DNA from 2 places in the Chroococcidiopsis sp. CCALA 051 genome. Region 1 is predicted to be linked to the other one. Evidence: riboswitches for the same ligand, from Rfam matches in the RefSeq annotation. Region 1 holds a riboswitch; the other holds the start of a gene.

Region 1 (5,640 bases):
CGATGGGCAAGTGCCAGCAGTCCTGGTTGAAATACGGTTTCTCCCTGTTTGACCGATTGTTCTACATCCACCGAACCTAAAAGTCGGTCTTCTGTCACGCCTAAAGGAATTTGTATGAATGGTGCGGGAATCACTTCTGTAGGGACGTTACCCTCTGTAGAGACGTTACCCTCTGTAGAGACGTTACATGTAACGTCTCTACTTAGTTCGTCGTCCCATTCTTCAGGGCGATTGGGATCGCAGTTACAAAAAGAACCTTTAACAACTTCAATCGGCGGTAAAAGGGTATGAATTGCCCGCGCCATGACTGATTTTGCCGTACCGCGACGACCTGCGATCGCGACTCCCCCCAAACCAGGATCGACGGCTGCTAGTAGCAGGGCTATTTTAATGGCTTCTTGTCCCACAACAGCAGTTAAGGGAAAACTGGTAACGGTTGCAGTAGACGACGCAGGCATGGTTTCAATCTTTAAGCTTCCAGCCTTCTAGCATATCAATTCTTTGTCCCTTACTGAAAATAAGACAGTTAACGGTTCGGAGAGCGATCGCCCTTCTATTTGTCAGTCAAACGATATTCTCATAATTTCAATACTTTATAAAGCTTGCATAAACATGCGTGAAATCTCACAAGAATTAATTGATCTTTAATATTTTTTTGCCTGTCTTTGCGCATTCTTTACCTACAAAATGAATTCGCTCGGTAAACTATGTACGTATATACTTAATCCGCTAATCTAATAGGTAAAAATCATATTATGTGTATTGTATGTGGAGTTTTCTTTTCTGGCTTGACACTGTTTACACCCGTAACAGAAGTTCCAAATTCAGCTAACTCAAACGCTGCTAATCTCCCTAAAGTCCAATATCAACAAACTCAAAGCAAGTCATTGACGAAACAGGCTCAAATTAAGCTATCTAATATGCTGAGTCGATTACCTGTTTCTGAAGAAACGCAAGTATTGCGAAAGGAACTTAAATCAATTCAAGTACAGTTAGAGCCAATTAAAGATGATGCTAAGGCTCAACAAATTATTGAAAAGGAATTAAGAACTGTATATCAGAGAATTTTAGAAAAACCAAGTTATCAGCAAGAGTTTAATGTATTTATGAAACTGCTAGAAGTCAAGTCCGATCGACAAGCTATTCATAACCTGAGTTTGAACTTGGCTCAAAATAACAGCGATCGCTCGACTCTATTTACAGGACAAAGCAAAAGCTGGGGTTGGATACAATAGCTGGTAGGGTGCGTTATCAACGCACCCCACGAATCTACTGTTACTTCTTTATAGCGCGCGACTGGCTGTCTCAACTACCGTGTCATAATCTACATAGGCTTCTACCAACGTGCCTGGTTTTACGGTGATATTTTTGCCTTTAATAAATACGCCAAATACGCTGACAAGTGCTGCCACAGCTACCATAGTTGCACCCCGACCTTTACCATTTTTCTCCACGGTCGATCGCAACGGAATTTTAGTACCATCCACTGCTTCAATTTCTTCCACAGTAAAGTTTAATTGTCCTTTTTTACCAAACATGCGAGCGCGTTTTGCTTCAGTAACTTTTCCAGTCGCTCGCGCTCCTTTTTTAATCAAAATTTCTTTGGTTGGTGAGAGGACATTTGTTGCTGCATAGTAAACAACAATATCTCCCTCTTGTGCTGTCTTTGAGCTAAGTTCTTCAGCTAGTTCTAATTGCAGTTTAGTTCCTGACGCTAATGTTAGCTTTTTCGCTATGAGCATTTGCGATCGCTCTAATTTTAGTTCTGAGTTTCGCAGTTTTAGTGGTTCCGAGCCTGCTGGAGCCAGCCAGATTGTTTGCAATAGTAAGACGAGTCCAAAAGATAAATAACGACGGTCAAGTTTCATTTTTCGAGTTCCTCATGCTTTTTTATAGCAACCTAGTCAATTAAAATATGCTCTATACTTAAGCGATTAGAGCATACTTTAATAGCTACACCCATAATTAAATAACGGTTCGCTTTAACTATGTAGCTTCATTTCTTCTGTAGTTACACTCAGAACGGCATAAATACTTTTGCCTATTTCTGTTAAGCGATCGCAATTATTAATTTAGAAAATTCTGAGAAAAATTGGCTCAACAATAGAAAGTTTTAGCAATTGTCTAATATTTCTTAATTAAGAATAATTAAAATAAGATGATTTTAGCTTAACAGTCAAAAATAATAAATTACAAATAGCCGATCGCGGAATATTATTTTGTTTTAACTTTGAGCGGAAAAGTCACTGTAAATGTCGAACCAACTCCAACCTCAGAGGCTAATTCAATCTTTCCCTGCAACAGCTTGACTAAGCGCGAAACGATCGCCAGCCCCAAACCCGTGCTGTTGGGTGTGGCGATCGTTCCGGCTTGAAAATAGGGTTCAAACACGCGCTGCTGTGCTTCTGGCGCAATTCCCACGCCTGTATCGGCAACTGCGATCGCCCATCGTTCGCGATCGATCGTCCAACATTTCACCGAAATCTTTCCATCTAGCGTGTAGCGAATCGCATTACTAATCAGATTCGTCACAATTTGCTGCAATCGTAACGAATCCGTGACAACTTCTTTTGGGGCTGAATCTAAATCGAGGCTCAATTTGAGTTCCTTGGCTTGTGCCGCAGGCTGCATCATAGCAACAAGATCGCTTGTTAGCTCGCGAATCTCGACTATTGCAGGCTGGAGTTGCATTTGCCCTGCTTCGTATCGCGAGATTTCTAAAGCATCGTTAATCAAGTGTAATAAATGCCTACCACCGCTTAGCACCCGTTCGATATGTTCTATGTTGGTGTAACTATCTTTTACCTCAACTCTGTCTTTCCGCTGTAGGCGCAAAAATAAATCGGCATAGCCAATGATTGAAGTCAAAGGGGTTTTCAGTTCGTGGGCGAGATGAGAAAGGTTTTCGCGATTTGCCCGCACCAGCCGCGTTAATTCCTGATTGTTGAGTGTCAGTTGACTTTGTAGCTGTTGTAGTTCTGCCAATCGTTGTTCGGTGTAACTTTTAAAGCAGCGGGCGATCGCTTCATCAATGACAGTATCAATTAACCGAAAAGCACGAATCACCTCTAACGCTGAGCTTGTCTGCAAGCTTGTCTCAATGGTAGAGAAGATAACATGACGCAGAATTCGATACTCTCGGGCAATTTCCCCAGCCTCAAATCCTTGTTCTGCCCTAATGACACCGTGTTCTAAACTCACCTCTACTAGTGTTTTCAAATCGCTATCTTGTGATTGAGAAAGCACTGTTGCCATCGCTTGAATTACGCGCGGTATGCTGTCTTGCAAAGACTTGTACGGCAGTTCGTTAGCTGTTTCAATTTGGTCATCTGCACGAATGGCAGCAATCCAGTCCTTCAAAATCGTATCGCTTCGATCGAGCAGCAGTTGACTGAAATCTTGCATCACTTCAAGCACGCATAGAGATAGGCATGGCAATCTTCAGTTTATCGGAACCTGCCAGATGGTGGAACCACTCTATCGTTCGATACTTCGGTAAGCAATGCTATGGTACTTCGCCAGTGGTTCGTCCGCATTTCTGCCCCGTAGAGATAGCTGAAAAGCTTTTCGACACTAATAGTGGATCGATTCCCCTGCTGAAAATTTTGGCTTGATGTTATTGTAATTGTCTGCAAAAATTGCACGCTACCCGGAATAATTTGACGAATTTGAGTAAGAATGTTAAATTTCTCTTCAATAGTTTGAAAACAGTTAGCCTAATCCAGTGGTGTCTGTGTTGAGGAGTTCAAGACTTTAGTAAAACTGGAGCGGAGGAACCAAAATCTGGGGCTTATCTGGTTTAAAGATGAATTAGCAAGAACGAGTATCGAGTTCAGATCTTCATAATTCATCCTTGACAAGAAGAACATCTCTCAGTTCTAGCCCGTCAGCTAACTCCGTAGGCGTTGAGAGGAGACTGAAATAAGCAACATTATCAATAATGTGCTGCTTGGTTCAGCTTCCAAGGCTCGTACTGTTAAGCCTGTTGTACCTGCACTTGAAGAGACTGAAAAATAGCAGATGAAAATCCCACAAAAATCACTGGTAAAAATAAAGCAATTCGCCTTGAAAAATTGTCAGGCACGCAACGCTCACTCTACTAGGCTTGAATTTCAAGCATCAAATAGAACTGCTATAGTTGCGGAATCACAAACAGATGCGATCGCTTCATTACCTTAGCCGTATGTAGCTAACTACCAATAAATATCAAGCGCATTAGTAGAGTTTTGTATGGATGTAAAGCTCTATAACTTTGGTTAGAATAATTAATAATCAAACCAGTAGTAATAATATGGAAAACTGGCAGGCGATCGCTAGCACTATTACTTTCCTTAGTGTCATCTTTTTCGTGATGACAGAATGGATACACTTGACTATCGCGGCATTTTTAGGAGCATTAATTCTTGTTTTTACAAATGTGTTAACGCTAAATGAAGCAATTGGATATATTGGTAATAGCTACTCTACCATTGCTTTGTTTTTTGGCGTAATGGTGTTGGTACGAGCTTTTGAACCTACAAAAGTTTTTGATTATTTAGCCACCCAAATTGTGATTTTAGCTAAAGGACAAGGCAAGCGCTTGCTACTGGGAATTGTGGCAATTACAACTCCAATTTGCGCTTTTTTGCCCAATGCTACAACAGTTATGTTACTAGCACCGCTGATTCCTCCGATTGCAGAGGAAGTAGGGGTAAACTTTGTACCACTACTCATCTTAATGGTATTCGTAGCCAACAGTGCCGGATTACTAACATTGGTAGGAGATCCAGCTACATTTATTGTCGGAGATGCCGTAAACGTCAGCTTTATTGATTACCTCGCGCGCCTCAGTTTAGGTGGAGTTATTGCAGTTATTACTGTGGTTGCAATGCTACCATTTCTATTTCGTAAAATTTGGCATAAAGATTTAGAAGATTTAGAACATCTTCCCCATCCAAAAATTAATCATCCTCAAGTTTTAACATTAGGGATTGTTTTGATTGCTGGTGTTTTAACATTCTTTGTTATTGGGGAAATGTTACCAATTCCAATTTCTCCTGCTGCGGTAGCTTTATTAGGTGCAGCTTTAGCATTGTTACTGTCACATCATAGCAAAATTGATACAGTTAATAATATTTTGCGAGATGTCGATTGGAGTACGTTAATATTTTTTATGTCCATTTTTGTCTTAATTGGTGGACTAGAGAAAACTGGAGTCGTGACTAGCCTTTCTGGTGTTCTAGCAGCAATTTTAGGAAAAAATATTGCTTTAGGTTCGCTAGCGTTACTCTTTTTTGTTGGTATAGTCTCAAGCGTCGTGCCAAACATTCCTTTGGTTGTGGCAATGGTTCCGTTACTCAAACAGTATGTAGTCAATATTGGTTTGGCATCGCCAGTAATTCTAGAAAAAAGTTTTACAGGAGAGTTGCCAGCAGAAGTATTACCTCTGTTTTATGCCATGATGTTTGGTGCAACGTTAGGTGGAAACGGAACTTTAGTTGGAGCCTCTTCTAACATAGTTGCTGCCGGAATTGCCGAACAACACGGACGGCGAATTTCATTTAAAACCTTTCTCAAATATGGTTTACCCGTAATGGCAGTCCAATTAATAGTTGCTGCTATATACGTTACAATTCGGTTTTTGATTTAATTGGTCATTTG
Region 2 (7,548 bases), on a different contig from region 1:
CGACTTGAGCAAAGTGGCGTGGCTAAGAAAAAAGTCGCACACGGGGTTACTTCTCAATTTAAAAATAGTAAGGATTACTTATTAATTCATTTGGTCTAAAATCGCTAAACAAGAATTAGCAAATAGTGCAGCCTGAGTGCGATCGCGTAAATGTAATTGATTCAAAACACTCGCGATGCGATCTTTCATCGTGCGCTTGGAAATCAACAGCGCTTGAGCGTCCCTGTTACAATGAAGCGTACAGATAGAGTAGTTTCATCATGTCAGTTGCTCTTGATAGTAGCGGTGTTAATATTCGCCCAGCTACTACGCAAGATGTTGAGGCGATCGCGATTTTGTCTGACCAACTCGGCTATCCTGTTTCGACTATTGCCATAGAGCAGCGCCTGTACCAAATTTTGTCAGATAGCAATCATATTATCTACGTAGCCACAGGTTTAGACGATCGAGCGATCGCTTGGATTCACGCTTACACTTATCACTCGCTGCTGACAGATTTTCATGCTGAAATTGGCGGCTTAGTTGTAGCGCCAAGCGATCGCGGTACTGGTATCGGTAGAAAATTGCTCCACCAAGTTGAAAGCTGGGCAAAGATACGCAGATGTCAAAGTATATTAGTTCGATCTAATATTGTCCGTTCAGCAGCTCATCATTTCTACCAAAAATGCGGCTACAGCCAAGTCAAAACATCTTTGGTATTCCACAAAGTTTTGTTATATGACGATCTGTAGGGGTGGGTTCACCCAAAGTCTCTATTTTCACACCGAGATCTTGCTAAACCCACCCTTGCCAAAACGTACAGCAACAAGTTTAATTATCTTCACGCCTGCGATAATCAGAGTCCCTGTTGCGACGATAATCAGAATCGCGGTAATCATCATTTCCAGAACGCGAGGCAACAAAATCTTCCTCTAATCTCAAATCTAAGTCTGTATCTGGTCTGATGACAACAACTTCAACTTCTTTTTGCTTGCGACCTCTCAGTAAAACTTCTCCCAATACACCTACACCCGCACCAGCTAAGACTTCACCTAGATCGATCCCACCAAAAATTTCACCCAAAACTGCACCAGCAGCAGCCCCAATCACCGCGCCTCTAAGGATATCGGGATTTGATTTTTCATCAATGATTTCCGTGTCGGTAATCTCCCGCGACGTTGCTTCAATTGGATAACCGCGATCGCGATCTTCTAGAATTAAATTTTGCGCGACAAATTGAGTCCCGCGATCGGTTGGTCTGAGTTCGCCTTCAATCCGACTACCAGCGGGAATTGCGATTCTACCGCTTTCAGACTCGACATCTTCAGCCACAGTCAATGTTATGTCCGCTGTTTCTTCTGGAGAGACAATAATTTTTTTGCCTCTGTCGTAAGTTACTGGAATTATCGTTCCTCTGGGGACAACACCACCAGAAGAACCGCGATACTCATCGTCGCGAGAGTCAGGAAAGAGTTGTGCAATTTCAAAAGAGGGAGAATTGGCGATCGCTGGAGTAGAAATCAAAAGCGGTACAAACGCTGTTGCGGTCATTCCCATCGCCATTAAAAAAGCAGTTTTTGACTGCCAGCGATTGAACAATAGCATTGACTTTCTCCTATAAAGTAGACTCAGGTTATAAGTTATGAAGAAAAGATCGCTCTATTGTTCCCGTGACCTCCCATTTTCAAAAAATTCCAGCTTGCCGCGCTGCTACCATGTATCGAAAAATGTATTCTATCAACTCAACATAATTACGCGCTGAGGTGAGGGAATCTGCCCAGACAGTCACGCCATGATTGCGGATTAACAAAGCCGGGACTTGAGGTAATTGAGTACTGAAGCGATCGCTAATTTCTGCGGCAATTTGAGGAACTTCTAAATGATTTTCAAATATGGGAATTGCCACCTGGGGGTTTTCTTCCCATACACCCAAGCCTTTAACCATTTCCAGGGGTGGTAGTAGCAAATTTAGTTTCTCAGTAAAATGAGAAACTAAATTTGCTTCAATTGAGTGGACGTGATAGCAAGCTCGAACCGCTGGAAACAAGCTATAAATTACTTGATGAATTATCGTTTCTGCCGAAGGTTTAATATTAGCAGATGCTCTTTCTAAAATCTCACCAGTGAGGGTAACGCGCACGAAATCGCTAGTTGATAGTTCTCCTTTTGCCTTCCCACTTGCCGTAATCCAAAAACTATCATCAGGAAGACGAGCAGAAAGATTTCCCGCCGTTCCTACCATCCAATCTTGACGGTAGAAATAACGAGCAGCATCGATCAATTCAAAACGCGGATCGGTAGTTTTGCTATTAGTTACTGAAGGTTGATAATTAAGCATGAATCAGAGGTAATAAATATAATGAATTACGCGCTCGCGCTTTGACGAAACCGAATCTCTTTGCCCGTGTATTGAGGAACCCAACCTGTTGTATCGATAAAATATCGTACAGCTTTAACTCGTCGTGCGGTTGTTAAATAAAACCAATGCTCGGTTCCGGCAGGGACGTTAATATACTCTTCTGGTTGTACTGTGAGTTCTACTTGGCTACCATCAGGACGCACAAAGCCGAATATCCCTTCACCATCGACAATATACCTGACTTCATCATCGGCGTGAGTGTGAATGCGATCGAACTTTGCTAGCATCTCATCTAAATTGGGAATCCCAGGATGTAATGCAATTAAATCGCGAGATTGATAACCATCGGTCTGTTGAAGTTGCTCAAAATAGGTATCTAAAGCCACGAGGACTCGTTCTTTTTCCTCTGAAGTTAAGCTTTCTTGTGCTAGCAATTGCCGTAATTGGGCATCTTCTCCTACACTCCAGTAATTGAGTTGAATATTAAGAGCAGCCAATTCGCGGCTGATATCAGCTAGTTGGTTGTAGATTGTACCATCTTCTAGTTTAAGAAGCGCCATAGGGAGTGAGTAGTGAGTAGTGAGCAGTGAAAATGCAAATAACAAACGATCGATTACCAATTACCAATTACCGATTACCAATGTCAACTGATAACTGTTCGCTGATAACTGATAAAAGGGTTTACATACAATTCTTTTTGACATTCTACGCCGACTTCAAACTTACAATCAGAACGGGGAGTGGCAATGCATAACAAAACGTAACCTTTTGCGGCTTGCTGGGGTTTGAGGGCGATCGCATTTGTCTGTTCTACTTCACCTGATAAAATCCTGGCAGCACAAGTAATACAAGCCCCATAACGACAGCCTACGGGTAATTTTAATCCAGCCGCTTCTACCGCATCCAAAATATATTTGTCTGCTGCTACGTTAAGAGTAAAATTATTTCTGTTAACCAGTTCGATTTGATAGGTTTTCATTCGACCAAAAAACCTGCCCCTATGATTCTCTTAACTCTAAATCCAAATATCTGAAGTACAATCGCCACCAGGATATCGCATTTCGTGGGCGCGGGCTGCGCCGTTTGGTTCTCGACCAAAATCTATGTAAAAGTTTTCATTAATTTTCAATCCTCCCTTTTCCGTGTCGCAATCAATTTGCAACATGTAAGACCCCTGTTTAGCCAAATCTGGATAAAATTGATTATCCCAAGTACTGAATAGAGAGTTAGTGACATACAACCGCTTACCATCCAAACTTAATTGCAACATTTGAGGACCACCTTGCAATTTATGCCCCTGGACTTCGCCACCTTTTCCTAACAATCCACCACACCAAACTTGCCCAGTCAATTTAGGCTGAGAAGGATTGCTAATGTCATACTGACGAATATCTCCATGCAACCAGTTGGAAAAATAGAGATAGCGATCGTCCATTGACAGCAAAATATCGGTAATTAAAGAGGGAACGGGAATTTCCCAGCCTTGAACCTCGACGGATGGAACATCAATAACTTTCTCAACTGCCCATTTTCCGTTAGATTTATGCCAGTGCCAAATATTACTACTTAAGGCTGCACCCACATAGCCGTGTGTACTATCTGGATTGTGATGAAAACGCACTTCTAAAGGAATTAAACCTTCTGTACCTAAGTCAAAACTTTGAATAATTTCGTGTTTTTTCCAGTCCCAAAAATGCAATTGCTGACCGTAATTTCCGGCTGCGACATCGTTGAGGTCAAAGCCTGGATAATACGTTTTGGGTGCACCCCATTCGCTACTTATCATGATGTTATGACGTGGCTGATACCAAAAGTCATAATTAAACTTCATCGCCGTGGCTTGTTGTTCCCAACGTCCGACAATATCAAAGTTTTCATCGAGTAACAAAAAGCCGCCAGGTGCATTCCCTTGACTATCACCTAACATCGAAATCATCACATGACCATCTGCTAGACAATGGACTGTATGAGGGGCTGTTAAATTTGTTTTCGCTTTGATTTCTTCTGGTTCGATGACTTTATAAATTTGAGGCGATCGCGTTTCTTTTGTATCTACAATATAAATCCGGCTCGATCGCTGTCCAGGTACGATCGTAAAGCGGCGAGATTTACTCGCGTCACCGTGACACGAACTACATGCATTCCAACCAAAATGATGTAACTCATCGCCTAAATAAGGCATCGGTAAGCGATGAATTACCTGAGAATATGTCGGAGAGTCAGGAGCGACATCAATCGTCGCTAAATAATCTGGTGCTTCAATTCCCGTACCCGTATAAAGGGCGATCGCATATAATATCTTTTCTCTCTCTGCTTGCATCGCCGCTTGGGGAGATGCATAGCCAGGACCGCAGCAAGTATGATTGGTCATTGGTCATTTGTCGTTGGTCATTGGTTAAGTGCGGATACGACATGTCATATCTCTACAGTTAACCGTCTACTAATAACAAAACTAGCATTGATTGCTAGGAATACCGTACTATGTTTGTATTTCTTACAGATGGCTGAGATCCAGCAGTTGTAAATCAATTGTCAAATTACTGTTCATCTGACTGTGACGCGCTAACAGCACTTGAACGAATGACAACCTTCACGAGTAGTTCACAACTCAAATAGAAGTTTCACATACAATACTTAACAATCTGACTGAGTTTACTTCATAGTTTGTAACTTTTATTGACAGAACGTAGGGAGCGTGGTTTAGGATGTAGTTAACCAGATTAAATAAGTCAGCCTAATCCAATCATAATTGGAGCGGAGGAACCGAATTTTGGGGCTTATCTCTGAGATAAACAGAGAGGGACATCTCTCAGTCCTAGCCCGTCAGCTAACTTCGTCGGCATTGAGAGGAGACTGTAAAGATCGAAGATTTCTAGATCCCATTCAGTGTCCTTGGCTGGTTTAAACCTGCTACGTTTTACCTGTACTTGGTGCTAAGGAATTGATTCCTGATGGCAGCCAGAGGCAGGAAAGCTAGCCATAAGGAGAAGTAAACCAACAATGTTAGAAAAACAGAATCGCATTGCTTTAATTTCTGTTGATGGCGATCCAGCGATTGAGATTGGGCAAGAAGAGGCTGGAGGTCAAAACGTTTACGTGCGCCAAGTCGGTCTTGCCCTTGCCCAGCAGGGATGGAAAGTCGATATGTTTACTCGCCGTAGCCGGAAAGAACAAGCGGCGATCGTGCAACACAATGCTAATTGTCGCACAATTCGGTTACCAGCGGGAGCGCCAGAATTTATCGGACGGGACGAACTATTCAGTTATTTACCGGAGTACGTCAAAGCTTTCCAAGCTTTTCAACAACAGCATGGATTTCGTTACTCGCTCGTCCACACTAACTACTGGCTATCTGCTTGGGTGGGAATGCGATTGAAGCAACTGCAACCTTTGAGTCAGATACATACATATCACTCGTTGGGTGCAGTTAAGTACAGAAATATTGACGAGATTCCAGCGATCGCAACTAAACGGTTAGCAGTAGAAAAAGCTTGTTTGGAAACAGCGGAACGGATAGTCGCTACCAGTCCTCAAGAACAAGAACACATGCGATCGCTTGTTTCAACCACAGGACAAATTGATATTATCCCCTGCGGTACGGATATAGACAGATTTGGGTCAATCGAACGCGAAGCAGCGCGGCAGCAGTTAGGAATTGCAACAAATGAAAAAGTCGTGTTGTATGTCGGTCGATTTGACAAACGTAAAGGGATTGAAACCTTAGTGCGATCGGTGGCAAGATTGCACGCAGCAGGTCGGACTAACTTGAAATTAATTATCGGTGGTGGCAGCCAACCCGGTCGCTGTGACGGCAGAGAACGCGATCGCATTGAAGGAATTGTTGGAGAGTTAGGTTTAGATACGATAACTGTTTTTCCAGGTCGCTTGGACGATCGAATTTTGCCAGTTTACTACGCCGCTGCCAATGTTAGTGTCGTCCCCAGTCACTACGAACCTTTTGGTTTGGTAGCAATTGAAGCGATGGCAAGCCGAATTCCCGTGGTTGCTAGCGATGTCGGCGGTTTGCAATTTACCGTAGTTCCAGAAGAGACGGGATTACTCGCACCTGCTAAAGATGACGTTGCGTTTGCCCAAGCGCTCGATCGCATTTTAGCCGATTCTAGCTGGGCAAGAAAGTTAGGGGAACGAGGTCGGCAACGGGTAGAAAATCATTTTAGCTGGCAAGGTGTAGCAATCGAATTAGGACATTTGTATACCACATTGAATTCAGCCACGGTTGAGACGAGTAGAGCGATCGCAGCTTAGCAATAGTAAACGTTGGATAGCAAACTGCACAAGGAGAAATACCATGTTAAGGATTGGGGATTTCGTGCAACACAAGCAAGCAGATCTAACTGGTGTTGTCATCGGTTACGGACATCAGATAATTGATGACATTTATTTGCCAACATTAGTGGTACATTTAGATCGAAGCAAAAGTTTCAGCCGCAAAGGTATTATGGAAGATCTATCTTCCAAGTGGTTGCCTGTGGAAACAAAAATGCATACTCATGCCGCTTAGAGCTGAAAATTAGATTTTTGTTTCTGAGATTTTCGTGTCTGTTGTATTTTCCTGAGTTGTGAAGTGTAGGACTACCTGAGTCTGAATTGTCAGATTCAGGTTTTTTTTGCTCATACTGGATCGCACCGGATTTCTACCATAAATCCATCTGGATCGTAGCAGTAAACGCCTCTACCTGTAGGGCGACTGACAGGACCGTGGGCGATCGCAATTTGATTATCTTTCAATACTTCCACGGCGCGATCGAACAATTGCGGATCGATATCGAAGGCAAGATGATAGGCACGAGTAAAACTCCGTTCGGGATCGGGATCTGGTGGTGTTAACTCCGGTTCCCAGAACAAATCTAAAACCGTTCCATCTGGAGTGACAAAGTTAGCGACTTTGCCTTGCGCTACCAAGTCTATCAAAGTAGAGGGGATTTCATCGCCTGTCAGTTCGTGCAATCCCAGAATATGACAGTAAAAGTGGCGCGATGCTTGCATGTCTTTGACATTTAAGGCGATGTGGTGGACTCGCCGCAGGTTGCCAGGTGCAAGGGTACTGGGAATAGTCATGGTGAAGTCAGTCCTCGTAGGGGCGGGTTTTTGAAGATCCCTATACTAGAATAAATAGTTTTGCGGTTAAACCCGCCCGTACAGAAATGGTGAAATCAGTTGGTTGACTTCGTTTTTTGCAGAGAGTTAAC

The links. Region 1 has a riboswitch for cyclic di-AMP ahead of C7Y66_RS13795 (ArsB/NhaD family transporter). Riboswitches for the same ligand answer to the same signal wherever they lie in the genome.
Region 2: linked by a shared signal. The riboswitch ahead of C7Y66_RS17670 (glycosyltransferase) and the one ahead of C7Y66_RS13795 (ArsB/NhaD family transporter) in region 1 are both predicted to bind cyclic di-AMP.

The regions. Positions count from the first base shown of each region.
Region 1 is NZ_PYCI01000048.1:37,067-42,706, reverse strand. It holds partial or broken gene C7Y66_RS13815 (ATP-binding protein) at 1-458, opposite strand, end outside; gene C7Y66_RS13810 (hypothetical protein) at 756-1,235, shown strand; gene C7Y66_RS13805 (hypothetical protein) at 1,284-1,868, opposite strand; gene C7Y66_RS13800 (sensor histidine kinase) at 2,215-3,405, opposite strand; cyclic di-AMP (ydaO/yuaA leader) riboswitch at 3,704-3,920, shown strand; gene C7Y66_RS13795 (ArsB/NhaD family transporter) at 4,292-5,629, shown strand.
Region 2 is NZ_PYCI01000071.1:15,344-22,891, reverse strand. It holds gene C7Y66_RS17700 (GNAT family N-acetyltransferase) at 261-731, shown strand; gene C7Y66_RS17695 (hypothetical protein) at 811-1,584, opposite strand; gene mtnB (methylthioribulose 1-phosphate dehydratase) at 1,664-2,317, opposite strand; gene C7Y66_RS17685 (acireductone dioxygenase) at 2,344-2,898, opposite strand; gene C7Y66_RS17680 (2Fe-2S iron-sulfur cluster-binding protein) at 2,982-3,317, opposite strand; gene C7Y66_RS17675 (selenium-binding family protein) at 3,354-4,709, opposite strand; cyclic di-AMP (ydaO/yuaA leader) riboswitch at 5,060-5,195, shown strand; gene C7Y66_RS17670 (glycosyltransferase) at 5,339-6,604, shown strand; gene C7Y66_RS17665 (hypothetical protein) at 6,648-6,860, shown strand; gene C7Y66_RS17660 (VOC family protein) at 6,971-7,417, opposite strand; gene C7Y66_RS17655 (DMT family transporter) at 7,513-7,548, opposite strand, start outside.